Regions from separate parts of the Janthinobacterium sp. SUN176 genome, predicted to be linked through region 4. Evidence: predicted binding sites of a transcription regulator. Region 4 holds the regulator's gene; each other region holds the start of a gene.
The links. Region 4 encodes sigma-54, which starts transcription at its own class of promoters, with help from an activator protein. Its sites were predicted from a motif close to TGGCANGNAANCTGCTTT; they were not measured.
Positions count from the first base shown of each region.

Region 1: O3299_RS20945 (PEP-CTERM sorting domain-containing protein) is a predicted target of sigma-54. The motif match lies at 1,726-1,743, and genes of this name have one in related genera.
Region 2: O3299_RS27935 (beta-propeller fold lactonase family protein) is a predicted target of sigma-54. The motif match lies at 2,883-2,900, and genes of this name have one in related genera.
Region 3: urtA (urea ABC transporter substrate-binding protein) is a predicted target of sigma-54. The motif match lies at 1,909-1,926, and genes of this name have one in related genera.

Region 1 is NZ_JAPWIA010000002.1:377,136-382,540, forward strand. It holds gene O3299_RS20940 (LytR C-terminal domain-containing protein) at 1-578, shown strand, start outside; gene O3299_RS20945 (PEP-CTERM sorting domain-containing protein) at 634-1,638, opposite strand; gene O3299_RS20950 (hypothetical protein) at 1,850-2,224, opposite strand; gene O3299_RS20955 (hypothetical protein) at 2,387-2,698, shown strand; gene O3299_RS20960 (dodecin) at 2,726-2,932, opposite strand; tRNA gene O3299_RS20965 (tRNA-Thr) at 3,152-3,227, opposite strand; gene O3299_RS20970 (ClpXP protease specificity-enhancing factor) at 3,254-3,766, opposite strand; gene O3299_RS20975 (glutathione S-transferase N-terminal domain-containing protein) at 3,906-4,517, opposite strand; gene O3299_RS20980 (cytochrome c1) at 4,638-5,402, opposite strand.
Region 2 is NZ_JAPWIA010000009.1:9,675-15,079, reverse strand. It holds gene O3299_RS27945 (ABC transporter substrate-binding protein) at 1-547, shown strand, start outside; gene O3299_RS27940 (TonB-dependent receptor) at 607-2,760, opposite strand; gene O3299_RS27935 (beta-propeller fold lactonase family protein) at 2,965-3,921, shown strand; gene adh (aldehyde dehydrogenase) at 4,266-5,405, shown strand, end outside.
Region 3 is NZ_JAPWIA010000001.1:2,477,233-2,482,637, reverse strand. It holds gene O3299_RS11150 (DUF2760 domain-containing protein) at 1-118, opposite strand, end outside; gene O3299_RS11145 (transglutaminase family protein) at 374-973, shown strand; gene O3299_RS11140 (DUF4349 domain-containing protein) at 990-1,778, shown strand; gene urtA (urea ABC transporter substrate-binding protein) at 1,979-3,232, shown strand; gene urtB (urea ABC transporter permease subunit UrtB) at 3,300-4,901, shown strand; gene urtC (urea ABC transporter permease subunit UrtC) at 4,898-5,405, shown strand, end outside.
Region 4 is NZ_JAPWIA010000004.1:94,801-100,205, forward strand. It holds gene O3299_RS23275 (HAD family hydrolase) at 1-222, shown strand, start outside; gene lptC (LPS export ABC transporter periplasmic protein LptC) at 265-876, shown strand; gene lptA (lipopolysaccharide transport periplasmic protein LptA) at 902-1,483, shown strand; gene lptB (LPS export ABC transporter ATP-binding protein) at 1,483-2,238, shown strand; gene O3299_RS23295 (RNA polymerase factor sigma-54) at 2,243-3,721, shown strand; gene hpf (ribosome hibernation-promoting factor, HPF/YfiA family) at 3,791-4,153, shown strand; gene O3299_RS23305 (enoyl-CoA hydratase/isomerase family protein) at 4,282-5,367, shown strand; gene rapZ (RNase adapter RapZ) at 5,368-5,405, opposite strand, start outside.

The sequences.
Region 1 (5,405 bases), on a different contig from region 4:
CGCAGAGCCTGCAGGAACACGATTTACGGAGCGACATGGCCGTCTTGCGCAACGCGGCGCCGCCGCCGGGCGTGCCCGCGGCCGCGCCGCTGCCGGATGCGCCCGCCATGGCCCGCATCGAGATCACGCAAGGCGACGGCATGGCCCGCTTGCAGCGCGTGCCGGCCGCCGCGCGCAGCGTGCCCGTTGTCACGGCCGAGCGGTCCATGCCGGCTCCTGCCGTGCCCCGCCCGCGCCTGGAAATTGTGAATGGCAACGGCGTGCCTGGCCTGGCCGCCGCCCTGGCGCGCAGCCTGGCCGGCGCTCCCGTACAAGTGGTGCGCCTGGCCAATGAAACCGGCTTCCAGGTGGCGCGCACGCGCGTCGAGTACCGGCCCGCGCAGGAGCAGGCGGCGCGCCAGCTGGCCCGTCAGTTGGGGACGCAGGTGCAAACCCAAGTAGAAACCCAGGCCGGCGACTGCCCCGCCAGCGAGCTGCGCCTGGTACTGGGGCGCGACTTGAGCGATCCGGCCATGCTGCACCGCTATTATCTGCAGCAATTGCAGCTGGCGCGCCAGGCGTTGGCGCGGCTCGGTTAAAACGTCTTGACCGGCATGAAAAACACGCGGCGCCTTGGCGGGCGCCGCGTGTTTTTCATGTTGCGGATGATTGCGGCTGGCGGCGCCGCGTAAAAGCCAGGGCCGCCAATCCCATGCCCAGCAGGAACAGCGTGCCCGGTTCCGGTACCGCAAGCGGCGGATCGATGACGACGATATCGGTGCGCGTCGACTTGGAAAAATTCAGGGTATAGCTGCCGGCCGGCAGGGCGAAATTCGAGGTCAGGGAAAACATCGCGAAGCCATTCGTGAAGGCGCGTCCGGTGGCCGGGTCATTCGTGCCGGCCGTCATGTTCAGGCTGAACGGGTCGAGGCTGCCGGCGCCATGGTTGCCATTGATGTCGCTGCCATTATTGGCATCGCCATCGGGCGCGAACTGGAAGATCACGCCATCGGCGTTCGCGTGCGACAGGCAGCCGGCGGGGCTGGAACTGTTGCACGAGATATTGAAGATATCCATGATCGACACGTTCGACTTGTCGCCCATGGTCGTCACGCTGGTGCGCAGGTCGCGCCGTCCCATGAAGCTGAAGGTGATGAAGCCGGCGCTCGACAGGGTCAGGTTGACGGAGCCGGTCAGCGTGTCGCCGGCCGTGGCCGTGGCGGCGCCGATCGTGTTGCGCTGTGCTTCCGCCACGGCGCTCACGCTGGCGCCGCCATTGAGCATGTTGCCGAAGGCATGCGCATCGCCGCGGGCAAATTCCAGGGTGGAACTGGGGCTGGGGGCGTAGTGGTTTTGCGGCAAGCCGCTGCAGCCGCCGCCCGAGCACACTTGCGGCACGTCGGCGTTGGCGGCCGGGCCCGTATTGACGGCGCGCGGATTGACGGCCACGCCGCCTTCGAAAAAAGCGCTGTCGCTGGCATTGCGGTTGGCGCCGGCCAGCGACAGCGCGCCGGCGCTGGTGGTGATGCGGAAATTGTTCAACTCATTGACGGCCAGGCCGTACGCGCCGGCCTGCGCCTGGCCGCTGGCCAGCAGGCTCGCCGCCGCCAGTGCGCCCAGCCAGCCCAGGGTCTTGCTTCGTGTGTGATCAAGGTTCATCGCAGCCTCTTGTCGTGGTCAGTCTCGGAAAATCCGGGGGACAAAGAATCCAGAATGACTTGCCTGGATTCATCTCGTAGACAGGGATAAGCAGCTTGCGTGCCACACAAAAATATCACAAGAAATCAAGTGCTTGCACAAAGCGGACTGAGCTGGATGAAGTGAAGTGTAAGAAAGGCCGACGCCGCTTGGCGGGCGCCGTCGGCCTGCCTCAGGTGCCCCGGTGATAACCCAGGTGGCCGCCCGAATTGCGTGCGCAGCCGCAACCGATGCGCGCCACTTCCTCGCCTTCCGTCAATTTCCAGTTGGTAATCGTCGTGTGGTTCCAGTCGATGTCGCTTTTCTTGACAGGTTTGACCGTCAAGATGCGTGCTTCCGCATCCGTGTACTCCATCAGCTCTTCGTCGTCGGCGATGTCGAAATGGCGGTGGATCAGGGAAATGCCGAAGCGGTCGAGTGCGCCGTAGCGTTGCAGCACGTCGCGCAGCTCGCGAAAGCAGGCGAGATCGTCGGGCAGCAGCGGATTGACGGCGGAAATATCGGCGACGGGTTGCCATTGCATGGCGTGGATGTTCAGGCTGTGCATGATAGGCTCCTGTGCCCCATGATGATAGGCCCAGGCTGCCGGAGGGGCGCCGGCACGCCTGGCGAAATGCCCATCGTGGACGCAACGCCGCTGCGGCGCTTGCGCCGTATCAAAGGTGCGGCACATCGCCTCTCGTCCGATCATTGCCCGGTAAAATAGGCCATGGCAAACAAAACCCCCACCTTCCCCGGCGCGCGCACCGGCCGCGGCCAGGTCCTGGCCGTGCTGCTGTCGAATAGCGACCAGTCCGGCGCCGAACCGCTGCAAGGCCGCGTCTCGCTGGCCGCCATCGTCAAGGCATTGAAACGCAAATACCACTGGCCGATCGAGACGCACAGTTTTCCCGCCAACACGCAGGATGGCCGCGCCAGCTGGGCGACCGTCTACAGCTTGCCGGACAAGGTCATCGAGACCGCGCTGGAGGCCGGCGGCCGGGAGTGGCTGGAGAGCCGGGGAGCGGCCGGGCGGCGCTGAGCGCGTCGCTCGCTTTACTCGATCCCTTTATTCGAGCCGGAAGCCGACCTTGAGCGTGACCTGGAAGTGCGCCACCTTGCCATCGACGATATGGCCGCGCGAATCGGTCACTTCATACCAGTCCATGTGCTTGACCGTCAGCGCCGCCTTGGCAATGGCGTCGCGTATCGCCTGATCGCTGCTCTCGGTCGACGTGCCGACCAGCTCGATCAGCTTGTAAGTGTGTGCGGACATGATATTTCCCCAGGTAGGCAAGCCAGACATCGGGAGCCTGCTTTGCGCAAGCACGTGCTCATCTTGCGCCTAAATGTGCGGGACGTCATGGCGCGGTGCAGCAATGCGTCAACCTGGATGACGATGCGTGCCAGTGTTCCGGATGGCTTCCGCGGGCGTGGGAAAAGAAAAAAGGGCTACCAGCCGAAGCGGGTAACCCTTTGATTTACTGCTGAATTCTGGTGCCGACTGCCGGTTTCGAACTGGCCACCTGATGATTACAAATCAACTGCTCTACCAAATGAGCTAAGTCGGCAAAAACTGCGCGTTGCGAATTATACGCTATTTAATGCGTGTCAGGGTCGGGCGGCCGCCTTTTTTTGGTGGCTCGTCGTCGCCTGGCGTGGCGCTGTCGCGTTGTTCGGGGGAGCTGGTCGGCACGGACGACAGGGTGGGACCGCTGGCGGCGGGGGCGAGCACGGGTGGCGGGACGTCGGCGGAGGCCGGGCTGTCCGTCGGTTGCGCGTCCGGGTCATCGTTGCCCAGCACGGGCTCGAAAGCCATGCCCTGGCCGTTTTCGTTGGCGTAGATGGCCATCACGTTGTCGACCGGCACGTAGATTTCGCGCGAGACGCCGCCAAAGCGGGCGTGGAAGCGGATGGCGTCGTTGTCCATCTTCAGGCCGCTGGTGGCGCCGAAGCTGATGTTGAGCACGATTTCGCCCTTTTTCACGTATTCCATCGGTACCGTGGTGCGCGAATCGACTTTGACCGCGAGATAAGGCGTGTAGCCGCTGTCGGTGCACCACTCGTAGATGGCGCGCAGCATATAAGGTTTGGTTGAGATTTCAGACATGGTAGGCACGGTGAGGCGGGAGCGCCCCCGTCAGCATGAGGCGGGCGCACCGGTAGTTCAAAAGACTGGGACAGCGCAAAAAGCAACTTTACCACATGCCCCAAGATATCCCGGCAGGCGCGGCCTGCCGGGATTATCTTTAGCGGCGCATGACCTTTTCGGAAGGGGTCAATGCCTCGATGTACGCAGGACGCGAGAAGATGCGTTCGGCGTATTTCATCAGCGGTGCGGCCGTCTTCGACAATTCGATGCCGTAGTGGTCCAGGCGCCACAGCAGCGGCGCGACGGCCACGTCGAGCATCGAGAATTCGTCGCCCAGCATGTACTTGTTTTTCAGGAACAGCGGCGCCAGGGTCGTCAGGCGGTCGCGGATTTCCGCGCGTGCCTTGTCGTGGGCCTTGTCGTTGCTCTTGGCGCGTTCGCTTTCCAGCACGTGCACGTGCACGAACAGTTCTTTTTCGAAATTGAACAGCATCAGGCGCGCGCGGGCACGCATCAGCGGATCGGCCGGCATCAGTTGCGGATGCGGGAAGCGCTCATCGATGTACTCGTTGATGATGTTCGATTCATACAGGATCAGTTCGCGTTCGACCAGGATAGGCACCTGGCCGTACGGATTCATGGTCGAAATGTCTTCCGGTTTGTTGAACAGGTCGACGTCGCGCACTTCGAAGTCCATGCCTTTTTCAAACAGGACCAGGCGGCAGCGTTGCGAAAATGGGCAGGTTGTACCCGAATAGAGAACCATCATTTTTTATAGTTCCTTAGAAACAAAGGGGGTGAAGCCGCGAACGGCTCACCCCAGGTCGCTTGTCCACTCATGCGGACAACGCAGAAACAGGCATAAACCGGCCTATGGCCGGCGCCTCACTTATTTGACTTCCTTCCAGAACGACGCGTTAAGGCGCCATGCCAGCAGAGCAAAGACCGACAGGAACAGCAGCACCCACACGCCCAGGCGCTTGCGTGTCTGCTGTGCCGGTTCGGCCATCCACTCCATGTAGCCGACCAGGTCGGCTACCGCATTGTCATACTCGATCTTGTTCAACGTACCTGGCTTGACCTGCTCGAAGCCGGCAAATTTGTGGATCTTCTTGCCAGCTTCGTGCGGATCATTCTCTTCCACGAACTTGGCAGACTGGACACCTTGCAATTCCCATAATACATGCGGCATGGCAACATTCGGCACGACCATGTTGTTCCAGCCGGTCGGACGAGTGTCGTCTTTATAGAACGTACGCAGGTAAGTATACAGGTAGTCGCCGCCTGTGCCAGCGGAAGATGATTTCGCGCGCGAAATTACCGACAAATCCGGCGGTACGACGCCAAAGAAGGCCTTGGCGTCCTGCGGTGCCAGGCTCGTCGTCATCAAGTCGCCGACTTTATCGCCGGAGAACAACAGATTCTGCTTGATCTGGTCTTCCGTCAAGCCCAGGTCGCGCAGGCGGTTGTAGCGCATCGACACGGCGGCGTGGCAATTCAGGCAATAATTGACGAACAATTTGGCGCCATGTTGCAGCGCTGCCATGTTGGTCTGGCGGTCAGGAGCCTTGTCCAGCGGAAAGCCGCCTTCGCTGGCGAGAGCCATGGCGGGCACGAGGGCCAGGATGGCGAGCAGTTTTTTTGCAATCTTCATATG
Region 2 (5,405 bases), on a different contig from region 4:
TTACCTCGGTTATGGCCCCGCCGATGTGATGTTGCATGTGCCGGTCGACAAGAAGTTGATGGCGGACAACGACAAGGTCGAGATCTTCGCGCCATACTACGTGGAAACCGTGCGCCTGGCGCGCAGTGCGCAAGCCGTGCCGCAATTCGATGGCGTCGCCTCGCTGGCCGGCAAGCGCATCGGCGTGGAAAAGGTGTCGATCGCGGCCATGCTGATGCTGGGCGAAGACAATGGCAAGTACCGCGACGACGTGCGCATCTTCGATACGGCAGCCGAAGCCTTGCAGCAATTGCAGGCGGGCAAGCTCGACGCCGTGCTGGCCAACCGTTCGGAAATCGAATCGGTACTGAAAAGCGATCCCGCTTTCCCCATGAGCGAAGTGGCGTTCGCCCGCCTGCCGCGTGCGGGCTGGGCGGTGGGCCTGGCCGTCAGCCGCCAGCAGCTCGACGTGGGCAAGTTGCTGCAGGCAGCCATGAACGAAATGGCGGCCAGCGGCGAATTGAAAGCCATCTTCGAGAAATATGGGGTGAAGGAAGCACGGCCATAGCAGGCCATGTTGAATGACAAAAAAGCCCGCGCATCGGAAGAGGCGCGGGCTTTTTAGTTTTAGAAACTATATTGGGCGCTAACGCCCAGCAACCAATTACGTCCCGGCGCCGCTTCATAGTAGCGCTTGTTGCTGTCGCCGACGATGACGGAACCCACGTAGGTCTTGTCGAACAGGTTGTTCAGGCGGGCAAACTCCTTGAAGCGCCAATTGCCCACGTTTTGCCTGGCGTTGACGCGCGCATTGAATACCGTGTAGCCGGGCGCCGGTTTTTCGATGTTGCTGTCTTCCGCGTAGACCTGGCTGCTGGCCACGCTTTCCAGCGCTGCGCCAAAACGGTCGAGCGTGTCTTTCCAGGCCAGTTCAGCGAATAGGTTAGCGCTGGGTACGCCCGGCAAGCGGCTGCCTTCGCGCACGCCGCCAAATGCCTGGTCATACACGGCGTGCAGGCTGGTGAGCGCCACTTTTGTCGTGAAGCCATATGGCAGGTTCGAATCCAGCGACACTTCCATGCCCTGGCGCAAGGTTTTACCCCCATTGCGATAGCTGGTGCGCCCGCCGCTGGACTTGTCGACCACTAGTTCGTCGTTGGTCTTGATCTGGAACAAGGCCGCATTCACGTGCGTGTTGTTGGCGATCCTGGCCTTGACACCCGCTTCCAGGTTGGTGCTGGTGGCCGGCTTCAAGTTGAAATTGAAGCCGCCGCCCGTGCCCGAGTAAAACAGTTCATTTAGGGTGGGCGCTTCGAAACCGCGCGCGGCGCTGGCATAGACGTTGACGTTCGGCGTCAGTTTATACAGCAGGCCCAGCACCGGCGTCGTGTGGCTGAACTCCAGGCTGCCGCTATCGTTGCCGTTGCTGAGGAAATGGTCGTCGACCGCCACTTTCATCTTGCTGTAGCGCACACCTGCGCTGAGCAGCCACGGGCCGCCTTGCCATTCCGCCTGGATATACGGATCGAGGCTGGAGACGACATCCTGCTCGTCGCGGCGCAGCTTACCCTTCAATCCGTACACTTCGCCGATATAGTTCTCATAGCCGGTGCGGTCATCGCTGGAGCGGCCATAGTCGATGCCGATGGTGGTGCTCAGCTTGCCGCCGGCCAACTGGTTCACGTGCAGCCAGTTGGTGTCGATGCCATAGAACTGGCGCTGGAAGTCGACCACGCCGCCCGAATGCTTAAGTAGACCGTCCACTTTGGTATTTTGGAATGCTTTATTAAACGCCTGGTACTGGATCACGTCGCGGTTGCCGCCATACACCATCACGTGCAGGCGGTCATCGCCGAACGACTGTTCATAAGTGGCGCCGATCTGCTGGTGGTCGATGCTCTTGCGCGTGTTGTAGCGGTCGGCCAGGGTGCGTTTCGGGTTTTGCGTGTCCGTCGTGTCGATTTCGCCGGCGCGCGGGTTGGCGGCAAACGTGGGCCAGGTGACGCCCAGGGGATCTTGCGTGTTGCCCTGGTGCAGGCTGTTGGCGACGATGGTCAGTTTGCTGTCCGCGGTGGGCTTGACGGTGATCTTGCCGAACGCCTGTTCGCGCGTGGCGGCGCTGTGGTCGCGGAAACCGTCCGTGCGGAAGCGCGAGCCGTCGAGCACGTAGCCGATGCCGCCTGCCTGACCCTGCGCCGTCAAGTCCACCTTGCTGGTGCCGTAGCTGCCGCCCGTCACATTCAGCTCGACGGAAGGGGGATTTTGTCCATCCTTGGAAAACAGCTGGATCACGCCGCCCGAATGGTTGCCGTAGATGGCAGAAAACGGTCCGCGCAGCACTTCGATGCGCTCGGCCGTATCGAGGTTGAAGGTGGCGGCCTGGCCCTGGCCGTCGGGCATGCTGGCGGGAATGCCATCGCTGATCAGCTTGACGCCGCGCACGCCGAAGGCCGAGCGGGCGCCGAAGCCGCGCGACGAGATTTGCAAGTCTTGCGCGTAGTTCTGGCGGTTTTGCACGACCAGGCCCGGCACGGCGGCCAGTGCTTCCGACGCGTTGACGCGGATTTGGCCATCCTGGATGCGGGCGCTGTCGACCACGTCGATCGAGGCCGGCACTTCCTGGCTGGGGTGGGCGATGCGGCTGCCGCTGACGACCACCGTATCCATGAATTGCCCATTGGCCGGGTCAGCTGCCTCGGCGGCAAAGACGTGAGGGGCGAGGGTGGCGCTGCCGGCGACAAACAGGCTGGCGATGGTGTTCAGGCGGAAACGATGCTGCATGCGGATTCTCCAATGTGAATAAAAGCCTGCTTGATCGCGTGCGCGGTACAGGTCTGCGTAGGTGTATCAAGCAATATGCCTGCCATGTCTCCATTGGTGGGCTGAAATTATACGCGTGTCAGTGGCACGGCGTTTGCATACGGTAATTGTCAGAGGCGCCGATGCGGCGCGCTTTTCCCTCGTTTTGCCATTGAAAAGGTGATTATGCCCAACTTCTTCTCGCGCTTGCGCCAGGTGTGCTGGCTGCTGCCGGCGCTCGTCAGCACCGCGGTCCATGCCGCTCCCTTTGCCTATGTTCCCAATGAAAAGTCGGGCACCTTGAGTGTGATCGACACGGCGACCGACCAGGTGGTGCGCCAGATCGCCGCAGGCAAGCGTCCGCGCGGCATCGCTGCCGATCCCACAGGGCGGCAATTGTTTGTCACGGATGCCGCCAGCAGCGCCTTGCTGCTGATCGATAACGCTGGCGGTGCGCCCGTGCGCACGGTGGCGCTGGGCAAGTCGCCCGAAGGCGTCAGCGCCTCGCAAGACGGTAGTCACGTGGCTGTGGCCGTCGAGGAAAACAATAGCGTGGCCTTGCTCGATGGCCAGACAGGTACCTTGCTCGCCGATATCAAGGTGCAGGGACGCAATCCGGAACACGCCGTCTTCAGCCCGGATGGGCGCTGGCTGCTGGTCAGCGCGGAAGAGGCGGAGCAAGTCGATGTCATTGATGTGGCGCAACGCCGGCAGGTCGCTTCCATCGCCGTGGGGCTGCGTCCGCGCGGCATCGGTTTCAGCCCGGACTCGGGCCGCGCCTACGTGGCGTGCGAACTGGTCAATGCCGTCTACGTGATCGACATGGCCGCGCGCAAGGCGATTGCCACCATTCCAGCGGGCAAGAATGCGAATGGCATCGCCGTCCATCCCGGCGGCAAGCAAGTGTATGTCTCGAACGGTATCGACGGAACGGTGATGGTGATCGACACGGCCAGCAATCAGGTCACGGCCACGATTGGCGTCGGCAAGCGCCCGTGGAACATGGCCATCACGCCGGACGGCGCCAAGCTGTACGTGGCCAATGGCCGCTCGAACAGCGTGTCCGTCATCGACACGGCCAGCGCGCGCAAGGTGGCCGATATTGCCGTGGGTGAATTGCCATGGGGCGTGGTGATTCGTTGATTCCTTCATGGCACAGGCGCAGGTGTTCCAGTCTGGTACACCTGTTCCATTGTGCAGCGGCGGCGTGGCGGCAAAGCAGGGCTGGCCCGGATTGGAACAGGATGCTGCCACCTTGTTCAAAACGCAAACAGAGCCACGCCCCCACCCAAGTCCGGGGCATGCGCTGAAAAGCGGGCCGGGATTGACGCCACGCCCTTGTAACGGGGGCAAAACCGGCTAAGTTTGTAGTGGGATGGCGAGCTGGCACGGCATTTGCGGAAGACTCCGTGTACTCACCCCATCTGTACCAGGACGTTTGATTTTAATTAAGTATTTCCATTCTAATTAACCCGATAGAGGACGACATGAATCTCGCAGACATCAGCAAACTGGGCGTAGCCAATCCCTTCAAACAACGCTATGACAATTACATCGGCGGCAAATTCGTTGCACCAGTAAAAGGTGAATACTTTCCTAACATCACGCCGATCACGGGCTTGCCGTTTTGCGAAATCGCCCGTTCCACGACGGAAGACGTCGAGCTGGCGCTGGACGCCGCGCACGCCGCCAAGGAGGCATGGGGCAAGACTTCGCCTGCCGAGCGCGCCAATATCCTGAACCGCATCGCCGACCGCATCGAACAGAACCTGAGCCTGATCGCCACGGCGGAAACCATCGACAACGGCAAGCCGATCCGCGAAACGATGAATGCCGACATTCCGCTGGCCATCGACCATTTCCGTTACTTCGCCGGTTGCATCCGCGCCCAGGAAGGTTCCGTCGCACAAATCGATGCGGAAACCTATGCCTATCACTACCATGAGCCGCTGGGCGTCGTGGGCCAGATCATCCCGTGGAATTTCCCTATCCTGATGGCCGTGTGGAAACTGGCGCCGGCCTTGGCCGCCGGCAATTGCGTCGTCTTGAAACCGGCCGAGCAGACTCCGGCTTCCATCATGGTGTTGATCGAGCTGATCGGCGACCTGCTGCCGCCTGGCGTGCTGAACATCATCAATGGTTTCGGCCTGGAAGCGGGCAAGCCGCTGGCGTCGAGCAAGCGCATCGCCAAGATCGCCTTTACGGGTGAAACGGGCACGGGCCGTTTGATCATGGGCTATGCGGCGCAAAACCTGATTCCCGTCACCCTGGAGCTGGGCGGCAAGTCGCCGAACATCTTCTTTGAAGACGTGATGGATGCCGATGATGAATATTTCGACAAGTGCCTGGAAGGTTTTGCGATGTTTGCGCTGAATCAAGGTGAAGTGTGCACCTGCCCATCGCGCGTGCTGATCCAGGAATCGATCTACGAGAAATTCATCGAACGGGCCTTGAAACGCGTGGCTGCCATCAAGCAGGGCAATCCGCTCGACTCTGCCACCATGATCGGCGCCCAGGCGTCGCAGGAGCAGCTGGAAAAAATCCTGTCCTACCTCGATATCGGCCGCCAGGAAGGCGCGGAAGTGCTGGCCGGCGGCGAGCGCAATACGCAGGCGGGCGACCTGGAA
Region 3 (5,405 bases), on a different contig from region 4:
GCAAGGACAGCTTTTCCACGCGGGCCGCATAGGCGGCGTCCGACAGGGTGCTGAAGAAGGTGCCGAAAGCCAGCGGGACTCGGCGCCAGAATGATGGGTGGGACGATGAAGTGCTCATAGGGAACTCGTTTCTCTGATCTGTAGGGAGGCGTCGGCGGCGGGGGCCGCTTCGCAAGGTAGTGCCATGTGCGGGGCCAACAGGGCCGGCTGCGTTTGCCCGCATGATACCAGCTACCGGGCCGCCGCCAAAGTCGCCGCCCCCCTGGCAGGCAGGCCGAAGCGTGGATTTTCTTTGTTCTTGCGCAAGGAAACGTTCGATTTCGTGCCGCTTCGACTAGAATCGCGCATTATCTTTTTGCATGACCTCGATGCCATGTCTACCGACTTTTCCCTGTATTTAGCCAGCAGCACTTACATCGACAGCGACCATCCAGCCGTGCGCGCCAGGGCGGCCGCGCTGGCGGTGGGCGCGGTGGGCGACGCCGCGATCGCGGCCCGCTGCTTTGCCTTCGTGCGCGACGAGGTCGCCCACAGCTGGGATTACCAGCGCAATCCCGTCACCTGCCGCGCGTCCGACGTCTTGCAGCATGGCACGGGCTATTGTTATGCGAAGAGCCATCTGCTGGCCGCGCTGCTGCGCGCCAACGGCATTCCTGCCGGCCTGTGCTACCAGCGCCTGGCCATGGGCGAGGCGGGGCCGCCGTTCTGCCTGCATGGCTTGAATGCCGTGTATCTGCAAGACTTCGGCTGGTACCGCATCGATGCGCGTGGCAACAAGCCCGGCGTCGACGCGGCGTTTGTGCCGCCACGGGAACAGCTGGCCTTTCCCGTGCTGGCGCCCGAGGAACGCGATTTGCCGGAAATCTGGCCGGCGCCGTTGCCGCAGGTGATCGCCTCCCTGACGGGCCATGCAACGGTGCAGGAAGTGGCGGCGCATCTGCCCGATGTCGAGATGCTTCCGTTGAACAAGTAATTCATAGAAAGAAACCATGAAAAAAATCCATATGGGTCTGATTGGCCTGATGCTGCTGGCCGGTTGCGGCAGCAAGGGCGAGAGCGGCGGGCAATCGAGCGCCGCGCGTCTCGATGGCAAGGAAAAGGGCAGCGAGTTTCTTGCCTATGAACATAATGTCAGCGTCGATACGCACGAGGCGCAAGTGCGTCCCCTGTATGAAAAAGTGGTCGCTGCCTGCAAGGCCGATACGGAAAACGGCTGCCTGCTGCTCGATTCCAGCGTCGACAGCGGCCGCTACGTGCATGCGCGCATCAGCATGCGCGCCAAGCCAGCCGGCATCAAGAAGCTGGTCGCGCTGGTCGCGGCCGAAGGCGACGTCACCAGCCAGGGCACCAAGGTGGAAGACCTGGGCCGTCCGGTGCTCGACAGCAAGAAACGCCTGGAAATGCTCAAGCAATACCAGGCGCAGCTGCAAGACCTGGAAAAGCGCTCGGGCACCAACGTCGATGCCCTCATCAAGGTGACCAAGGAGCTGGCCACCGTGCAAGTGGAGCTGGAGCAGGCGACGGCCGCCAACGCGCTGTTGATGCAGCGCATCGATACGGACTTGTTGAACGTGGCCATCAGCGCCGAAGGCAAGCAGTCGTTCTGGCGGCCCGTCAAGCGCGCGCTGGGCAATTTCACGGAAAACCTGTCGGAAGGCGTGGCCAATGCCATCACGGCCATGGCCTATATTCTGCCGTGGCTGCTCGCTTTCGTGCTGCTGTTCCCGCTGGGCCGCAAGGGCTGGCGCCGTTTGAAAGGCGTGCCACGCAAGAATTGATGCGTATGGATTAACTGCTTCGGCGCACCGTTTTACGGCAATTTGAAACCTGGCTGCACAGTCCTTGTGCAGCCAGGTTTTTTTTCGTGCGGCGCCGGCCCCGTGCACCATGGCGGACACCTGCTGGCGCTGGCATGCATTCTGCTTTAACAACATCGCAGGCCCAGCTCGCCCCCCACGAACCCATCACAGGAGTCCCTATGTCACGACGCATCATCCTGAAAGCGGCCGCCGCCGGCGCACTGGCCCTGGCCACCTCCACTTATATGCAGGCAGCCTTGGCCGCCGACACGATCAAGGTGGGTATCTTGCACTCCCTGTCGGGCACCATGGCCATTTCCGAAACGTCGCTCAAGGATGTGGCGCTGATGACGATTGCCGAGATCAATGCCAAGGGCGGCGTGCTGGGCAAGAAGCTGGAAGCCGTCGTCGTCGATCCCGCATCGAACTGGCCCTTGTTTGCGGAAAAAGCGCGCCAGCTGGTAGCGCAGGATAAAGTGGCTGTCGTGTTCGGTTGCTGGACGTCCGTGTCGCGCAAGTCGGTGTTGCCCGTATTCAAGGAACTCAACAGCCTGCTGTTTTACCCGGTGCAATACGAGGGCGAGGAGCTGGAAAAGAATGTGTTTTATACGGGCGCCGCGCCGAACCAGCAGGCGATTCCCGCCGTGGAATACCTGATGAGCAAGGATGGCGGCGGCGCGAAACGCTTCGTGCTGCTGGGCACGGATTACGTGTATCCGCGCACCACCAACAAGATCTTGCGCGCCTTTCTGAAAAGCAAAGGTGTCAAGGATAGCGATATCAGCGAGGTCTACACGCCGTTCGGCCACGCCGACTATCAAACCATCGTCGCCAACATCAAGAAGTTTTCCACGGGCGGCAAGACGGCCGTCATTTCCACCATCAATGGCGATTCCAACGTGCCGTTCTATAAGGAACTGGGCAATGCGGGCTTGAAAGCCACGGACGTGCCCGTCGTCGCGTTTTCCGTGGGCGAGGAAGAGTTGCGCGGCATCGATACCAAGCCGCTGCTCGGTCATCTGGCGGCCTGGAATTACTTTGAGTCCGTCAAGAATCCAGTGAATACAGCCTTCATCAAGCAGTGGAAAGCGTATGCGGTGGCGCAAAAGCTGCCGAACGCGGGGGCGGTCGTGACGAACGACCCGATGGAAGCGACCTATGTGGGCATCCACATGTGGGCGCAAGCCGTGGAAAAGGCGAAATCGACGGATACGGACAAGGTGATCGCCGCCATGGCCGGCCAGAGCGTCAAGGCGCCGTCCGGCTTTACCCTGACCATGGATGCCACGAATCACCACTTGCACAAGCCCGTGATGATCGGTGAAATCAAGGCCGACGGGCAATTCAATGTCGTATGGAAAACCAAGGAAGCAATACGCGCCCAGCCGTGGAGCCCGTTTATCAAGGGCAATGAGGGCAAGCAAAAGCTGTAAAAGCCACGCCGGCGCCATCGGGCATGCGTCCGGTGGCGCCGACCATCAACGCTTTCCCGGGATATCAATGAGGCTATTCACATCGCTGCTGGTCTTCGCCTGCCTGTGCCTGTCGTCCATGGCGCAGGCCGCCATCCCTCCCGACCTGCTCAAGCCGCTATCTGGCGACGACCCTGACGCCCGTGTCGCCGCCGTCGCGCAGATCGCCGCCCTTGCCACGCCCGAGGCCGCCCGTGTGCTGCAAGCCTTGCAGGATGACGCGTTGTACGCCACGCCCGACGGCAAGGTGTATATCGTCGACGGCGAGCAGGCGCTTGACCCGGCGCTCGGCAAGAGCGTGCCGCTGCCGGACGGCATCGATGGCGTGATGGTCAACAACCGCTTGCGCTCGGCCGTGGCGGGCGCCTTGTCGGGGCTGAAACTGCTGGCACCGGAACGGGCCGAACGGCTGGCGGCCGCGCAAGCGTTGCAAAAGGCGGTTGATCCTGCGCAGCTTCCCTTGATCCGCGCGGCGCTGGCGCAGGAAAACGATGCTGACATCAAACAGATATTGCAGGTGCTGATCGCCAGCACCAACCTGCATGCGCCCGACGTCGCCACGCGCAAGGCCGCCGTGCAGGCGCTGGCCGGCAGCAGCGATGCGCGCCTGCTGCCCGTGCTGCAAGCCATGCTGGAGAAAGGGCCAGATGGCAAGGTCGGTGAGCCGGACGAGGCCGTGCAACTGGCCGCCATCGAGACCATGCGCCAGATCAAGGGCAGGGTGGCGCGCATGGAGTTCGCCGGCAATGTGTTTTACGGCATTTCACTGGGCAGCGTGCTGCTGCTGGCGGCCCTGGGTCTGGCCATCACGTTCGGCTTGATGGGCATCATCAACATGGCGCATGGCGAGCTGCTGATGATAGGCGCTTACACGACGTATCTGTGCCAGCTGTTTTTCCGCCACTTCCTGCCCGGCGTGCAAGACTGGTATTTGCTGACCGCCTTGCCTGCCGCATTTTTCGTCTCCGGCCTGGTGGGCGTAGTGCTGGAACGCACGGTGATCCGCTGGCTATATGGCAGGCCGCTGGAAACCCTGCTGGCCACCTGGGGCATCAGCCTGATCCTCATGCAGGCGGTGCGCACGATCTTTGGCGCGCAAAACGTGGAAGTGGCCAATCCCGCCTGGATGTCGGGCGGCGTCACCGTGCTGGGCGGCCTCGTGCTGCCGTACAACCGCCTGGCCATCATCGCCTTTGCCATCGTTGTCGTGGTGGCCGTGTGGTTGATCTTGAACAAGACGCGGCTGGGCCTGTTCGTGCGGGCCGTCACGCAAAACCGCCGCATGGCCGATTGCGTGGGCGTGGCCACGGGCAAGGTCGACATGCTGACCTTTGGCCTCGGCTCCGGCATCGCCGGGCTCGGCGGCGTGGCCCTGTCGCAGCTGGGCAATGTCGGGCCGGACCTGGGCCAAAGCTACATCGTCGATTCCTTCATGGTGGTGGTGCTCGGCGGCGTGGGCCAGCTGGCCGGCACCGTGATCGCCGCGCTGGGCCTGGGCGAAGTGAACAAATTCCTCGAGCCGGTGGCGGGCGCCGTGCTGGCGAAGATCGCCATTTTGATATTCATCATCATTTTCATCCAGCGCCGGCCGCAGGGCCTGTTTGCCATGAAGGGACGCAGCGTCGAATGATTACCTCCCATCAAATCAAGCCTGGCCTGTTCACGCGGCCCGTGTGGCTGGCGATTGCCGCCTGTACATTACTGGCGGCGTTGTTGCCGATTTTTAACCTGGCGTTTGCCGAAGGCCATGCGCTGCACGTGTCCGCCTACACGGTGGCGCTGGTGGGCAAGTTCATGTGCTACGCGCTGGCCGCGCTGGCACTGGACCTCGTCTGGGGCTACACGGGCATATTATCCCTGGGCCACGGCGTGTTCTTTGCCCTGGGCGCGTATGCGCACGGCATGTATCTGATGCGCGCCATCGGCGACCAGGGCCAGTACCACAGCAGCTTGCCCGACTTCATGGTCTTTCTCGACTGGAAAACCTACCCCTGGTACTGGGCCTTCACGGAACATTTCTGGTATTGCATGGCCCTCGTCGTGCTGGTGCCGGGCGTACTGGCCTTTGTGTTCGGTTACTTCGCGTTTCGCTCGCGCATCAAGGGCGTGTATTTTTCCATCATCACGCAAGCGA
Region 4 (5,405 bases):
GAAGAGCAATGCGGCTATATCGGCGACGACGTCATCGACGCGCCCATCCTGAAGCGCGTGGGCTTTGCCGTCAGCGTGCCGGGCGGGCGTCCGGAGGCGCAGGGCCTGGCCCACCATGTGACGCAGGCCGGCGGCGGCCGCGGCGCGGTGCGCGAGATCTGCGAATTCCTGCTGCGCGCCCAGGACAACTATGCGCGCGTCATGGCGCCGTTCCTGGAGTGAGGCGCGCCGCCTCGCCAGTGACCTTTGAAAGAGTGAAGCCCTATGCGTAAGCCAGGAGGCGCCCATCGCTGGCGCATGATTTTTACCGTGCTGGGCGCGGTTGTCGTCGCGCTGGGCAGCTTTTGGCTGCTCGAGGTGATGAACAAGAATGGCCAGGACATCACGGCCAGCAAGCATCTGGATGAACCCGACTATTTCATCACCAATTTCAGCATGGTGCGCATGGACTTGACGGGCAAGCCCAGCTATATCGTGTCGGGCACCAAGCTCACGCATTATCCGCTGGACGATTCGTCCGATATCGACCAGCCCTTCGTGCGCAAGCTCACGCCAGGCATGCCGCCGATGAACATGAATGCGGAATTGGCGCATATCGACCAGGACAATACCCGGCTGCAACTGCACCGCAAGGTCGTGATCGACCGCGTGGCCAGTCCGAAGGCGCAGAACCTGACGGTCAAGACGGAAGCGCTGACGGTGTTCCCGGACGAGGAAAGAATGGAAACGGACGTGCCTGTCGATATCCTGACGGGCGCCTCGCGCATCAATGGCGTCGGCATGAAGGCGAATAACGCCACCGGCGTGGTGGAAGTGCAGAATGCGCTGCGCATGGTCCTCCCGCCGAAACCGCGCCCGGCCGCGGCGGCAAAATGACAGAATGAAACAAGGAAACCATACTATGAAGAACATCTTGCTGTTGACCGTATTTTCGCTGGCCATCATGGGCGCGGCGCATGCCGAGAAGGCCGATTCCGAGAAGGAAGCCGTCATCACGGCACGCAGCGGCCACGTCGATGACGTCAAGCAGGTGCGCACCCTGACGGGCGACGTCGTGCTGGTCAAGGGTACCCTGACCATGAAGGCGGGCCGGGCCCTGATCACGGAAGACCCGCAAGGCTACCAGTTCATCACCTTCTGGGCCGATCCCGGCAAGCTTGCGACCTTCCGCCAGAAGCGTGATGGCGCGGGCGACCTGTGGGTCGAAGGCGAAGCGGAGCGCGTGGAATACGACAACAAGACGGAAGTGGTGAAACTGTTTTCCAGAGCCAAGCTGACGCGCCTGGAAGGCGCGAAAGTCACCGATGTGGCCAATGGCGCTTTCATCTCGTATGACAGCCGCAAGGAAGAATTTGCGATGGAAAATTCCAACAGCGGCACCAGCACCGCCGATGGCGGCAGCGTGCGCATGGTGATCCAGCCGAAGACCAAGGCGCCGGCAGCGGAGAAAGCGCCGGCCACGCCCGCGCCAGGAAAGAAATAATGGAAAATACACGTTGCGGCAGCACCCTGATCGTTCGCGGGCTGCAAAAAACCTATGGCAAGCGGCAAGTCGTGCATGATGTTTCGCTGCAAGTCGAATGCGGCGAAGTGGTGGGCTTGCTGGGCCCGAACGGCGCCGGCAAGACCACCTCGTTCTACATGATCGTCGGCCTGGTGCCGTCCGATGGTGGCAGCATCGATATCAGCGGCGTGGATATCTCCAGCCTGCCGATCCACCGCCGTGCGCAGATGGGCCTGTCCTACCTGCCGCAGGAAGCGTCCGTTTTCCGCAAGCTGACGGTGGAAGACAATATCCGCGCCGTGCTGGAAATCCAGACCGTCGAAGGCCGTCCGCTGACGAAGGCCGAGATCGAGGAGCGGCTGGATAAATTGCTGGCCGACTTGCAGATTGAAAAGCTGCGCGAGAACCAGGCGCTGTCCCTGTCCGGTGGCGAACGCCGCCGCGTGGAAATCGCCCGCGCGCTGGCCACCGATCCCCGTTTCGTGCTGCTCGACGAGCCGTTCGCCGGCGTCGATCCGATCGCCGTGATCGAGATCCAGCGCATCGTGCGTTTCTTGAAGGAGCGCAATATCGGCGTGCTGATTACCGATCATAATGTGCGTGAGACGCTGGGTATTTGCGACCGCGCCTACATCATCAACCAGGGCTCGGTGCTGGCGTCGGGACGCCCCGACGACATCATTGCGAACGAGTCGGTACGCCGGGTCTATCTGGGCGAACACTTCCGCATGTAAGCCAATGAAACAATCATTGCAGCTGCGCACTTCGCAGCACCTGGCACTGACGCCGCAGTTGCAGCAATCGATACGCCTGTTGCAATTGTCTACCCTGGAATTGCACCAGGAACTCGAGCAATTGCTGACGGACAATCCCTTGCTCGAACGCCTCGATGATCCGCTCGACCGCTCGCTGCGCCTGCTGTCCGACGGGGCCTTGAGCTCCACGGCCGCACCGGCCGAAGCGCCGCCCCAGCCGCCAGGCCAGGAGGCGCCCGCAGCGCCGGCCGAAGCGGAAGCGTTTGACGGCGAGGGGGGCGACAGCCCGGCCGCCGCGGATGGCGGCGACAGCGACTGGAGTGAGGCGAGCCGGGGCAAGGCGCCCGACGACGAAGATTCGCGTCCGCAATTGGAGGCCCATCACTGCACTCTGCGCGAACACCTGATGGAGCAGATGCGCGTGACGGTGCTCGAATTGCGCGACCGCGCGCTGGTCGAGCTGATCATCGACGCGCTCGACGACAATGGCTACCTGGAAGAGTCGCTCGACGACATCCTGGCGCGCCTGCCGGAAGAGCTGGAAATCGACGCCGACGAGATGCGCACGGCCTTGTCGCTGCTGCAAAGTTTCGATCCGCCGGGCGTGGGCGCGCGCAACGCGTCCGAATGCCTGGCCCTGCAAATCAAGCGCTTGCCACACATCGCCATGGTGACGCGGCGCATGGCCCTCGTCATCGTGGAAAAGCACCTGGCCTGGTTTGCCCAGCGCGATTTCAACAAGCTGAAAAAAGCCCTCGATTGCGACGATGAAGACTTGCGCGAAGCGCAGACGGTGATTCGCCAGTGCAATCCGCATCCGGGCGCCGTGTTCGCCTCGGACGTGTCCGATTACGTGGTGCCCGACGTCGTCGTCAAGCGCGCGCGCAATGGCTGGCAAGTGACCTTGAACAACGACGTCATGCCGCGCCTGCGCGTCAACGCCATGTACGCCAACTTGCTCAAGCAGGGCAAGGGGGAGGGCGCCATGGGCGCACAGTTGCAGGAAGCCAAGTGGCTGATCAAGAATATGCGCCAGCGCTTCGACACGATCCTGCGCGTGGCGCAGGCGATAGTAGAAAGACAAAAGAACTTTTTCTCGCATGGGGCCGTTGCCATGCGCCCCCTTGTGCTCCGTGAAATAGCTGATACACTGGGTTTACACGAGAGTACTATCTCGCGGGTAACAACTCAAAAGTACATGCTGACCCCGCACGGCATGTTCGAGTTGAAATATTTCTTTGGTAGCCACGTCGCCACCGAAGCGGGGGGCGAAGCGTCATCGACGGCGATACGGGCATTGATCGTGCAACTGACAGGAGCAGAAGACCCTAAAAATCCTTTATCCGACAGTAAGATTGCGGACATGCTGGGGGAACAAGGCATGGTGATTGCGCGACGTACTGTTGCCAAATACCGGGAAGCATTAAAAATTCCGCCAGTGAGCCTGCGTAAGTGTTTGTAAGTTTTTTTCGGTTCCTCTGCGGGCCGGATAGGATGGACCGCACGAACCCGATCATCTTTAGGAGTGTGTATGAATCTCACCATCAGCGGACATCATCTCGAAGTGACACCAGCCATCCGTGAATACGTACAAACGAAGCTGGAGCGCGTGAAACGTCATTTCGATCAAGTCATCGATATCGCCGTGATTCTGACCGTGGATAACCTCAAAGAGAAAGAAAAACGTCAAAAGGCTGAAGTCAACCTGCGTTTGAGCGGCAAGACTGTCTATGTGGAAAGCTTGGCGCACGACCTGTACGCCGCGATCGATACGCTGATCGACAAGCTCGATAGGCAAGTGATGAAATACAAAACCAAAGTGCAAGGGCACGGTAAAGAGGCGATCAAGCATCTGCCAGACAACTCCGAGGAAGAAGCCGTCGTCGCCGTCTAAGGCCACCCGCTTCCAGCAGTTGTGATCAACTAAGGGCGCACATTGCGCCCTTTTTTGCGCCCAGCGGAACGCAATGTTCCCCGCGCAGGCATTAGAATATTCGCACTTTCACTTCTTTCCTGCCTGCCATGAGCGACTTCGTCCAGACTTCCATCCGCAACCGCACCGGGCACATCGTGCTCGACCGTCCGAAAGCCTTGAATTCCCTGTCGCTGGAGATGGTGCGCGCCCTGAGCGCGGCCCTGCTGGCCTGGCGCGACGATCCGCAGGTGGACGCCGTCGTGATCCGCTCCAGCAGCGACAAAGCCCTGTGCGCCGGCGGCGACATCCGTTTCTTTTACGATGCGGGTCTGGCCACGCCGCAAGGCGGCAGCGCCCTGCTGGAAGATTTCTTTACGGAAGAATATGCTTTAAATCATTTAATTCATTTCTACCCGAAACCGTATATCGCCGTGATGGATGGCGTGGTGATGGGCGGCGGCATGGGCGTGGCGCAAGCCGGGCCAGGCAACCGCTTGCGCATCGTGACGGGCCGCACGCGCATGGCCATGCCGGAAGTCAATATCGGCCTGTTCCCGGACGTGGGCGGCAGTTATTTCCTGTCCCGCCTGGCCGGCCAGCTGGGCCTGTACCTGGGCTTGACGGGCTTGACGATCAACGCGGCCGACGCCCTGTACACGGGCCTGGCCGATGTCTACCTGCCCGAAGCGCAGATGGGGGCGCTGCTGGACCTGTTTGAATCGACGCCGGGCGAGGCCTTGCCTGTGGCCATCAAGGCGCTGGCGGCGCCATTCCAGGCCGAGGCGGGGGTATCCCCCCTGGCCACGGCGCGCGCGGCGCTGGACCGCCATTTCAGCGCCGGCTCCGTTGCGGCCATCATGGCCTCGCTGGCGCAGGACGACAGTGCGTTCGCCGCCAAGGCGCTGGCGGCCATGCGCTTGCGTTCGCCCTTGATGATGTCGGTGACCCTGGAATTGCTGCAGCGGGGCGCCCACCTGGGCGTGGCCGATTGCCTGCGCCTGGAGCGCACGGTGGTACGCCATAATTTCGAACATGGCGAAGTGCTCGAGGGCGTGCGCGCGCTGGTGGTCGACAAGGACAATGCCCCTCGCTGGAACCCCGCCAGCCTGGACGAAGTCGACGCGGCCATGGTGGCGCGCTTCTTTGCCCCCGTCTGGCCGGCCGCTGCGCATCCGCTGCGCCACCTCGATTAACTAGCTGCGCTCGCGGTGGCGCAGTACCACGCGCTCGT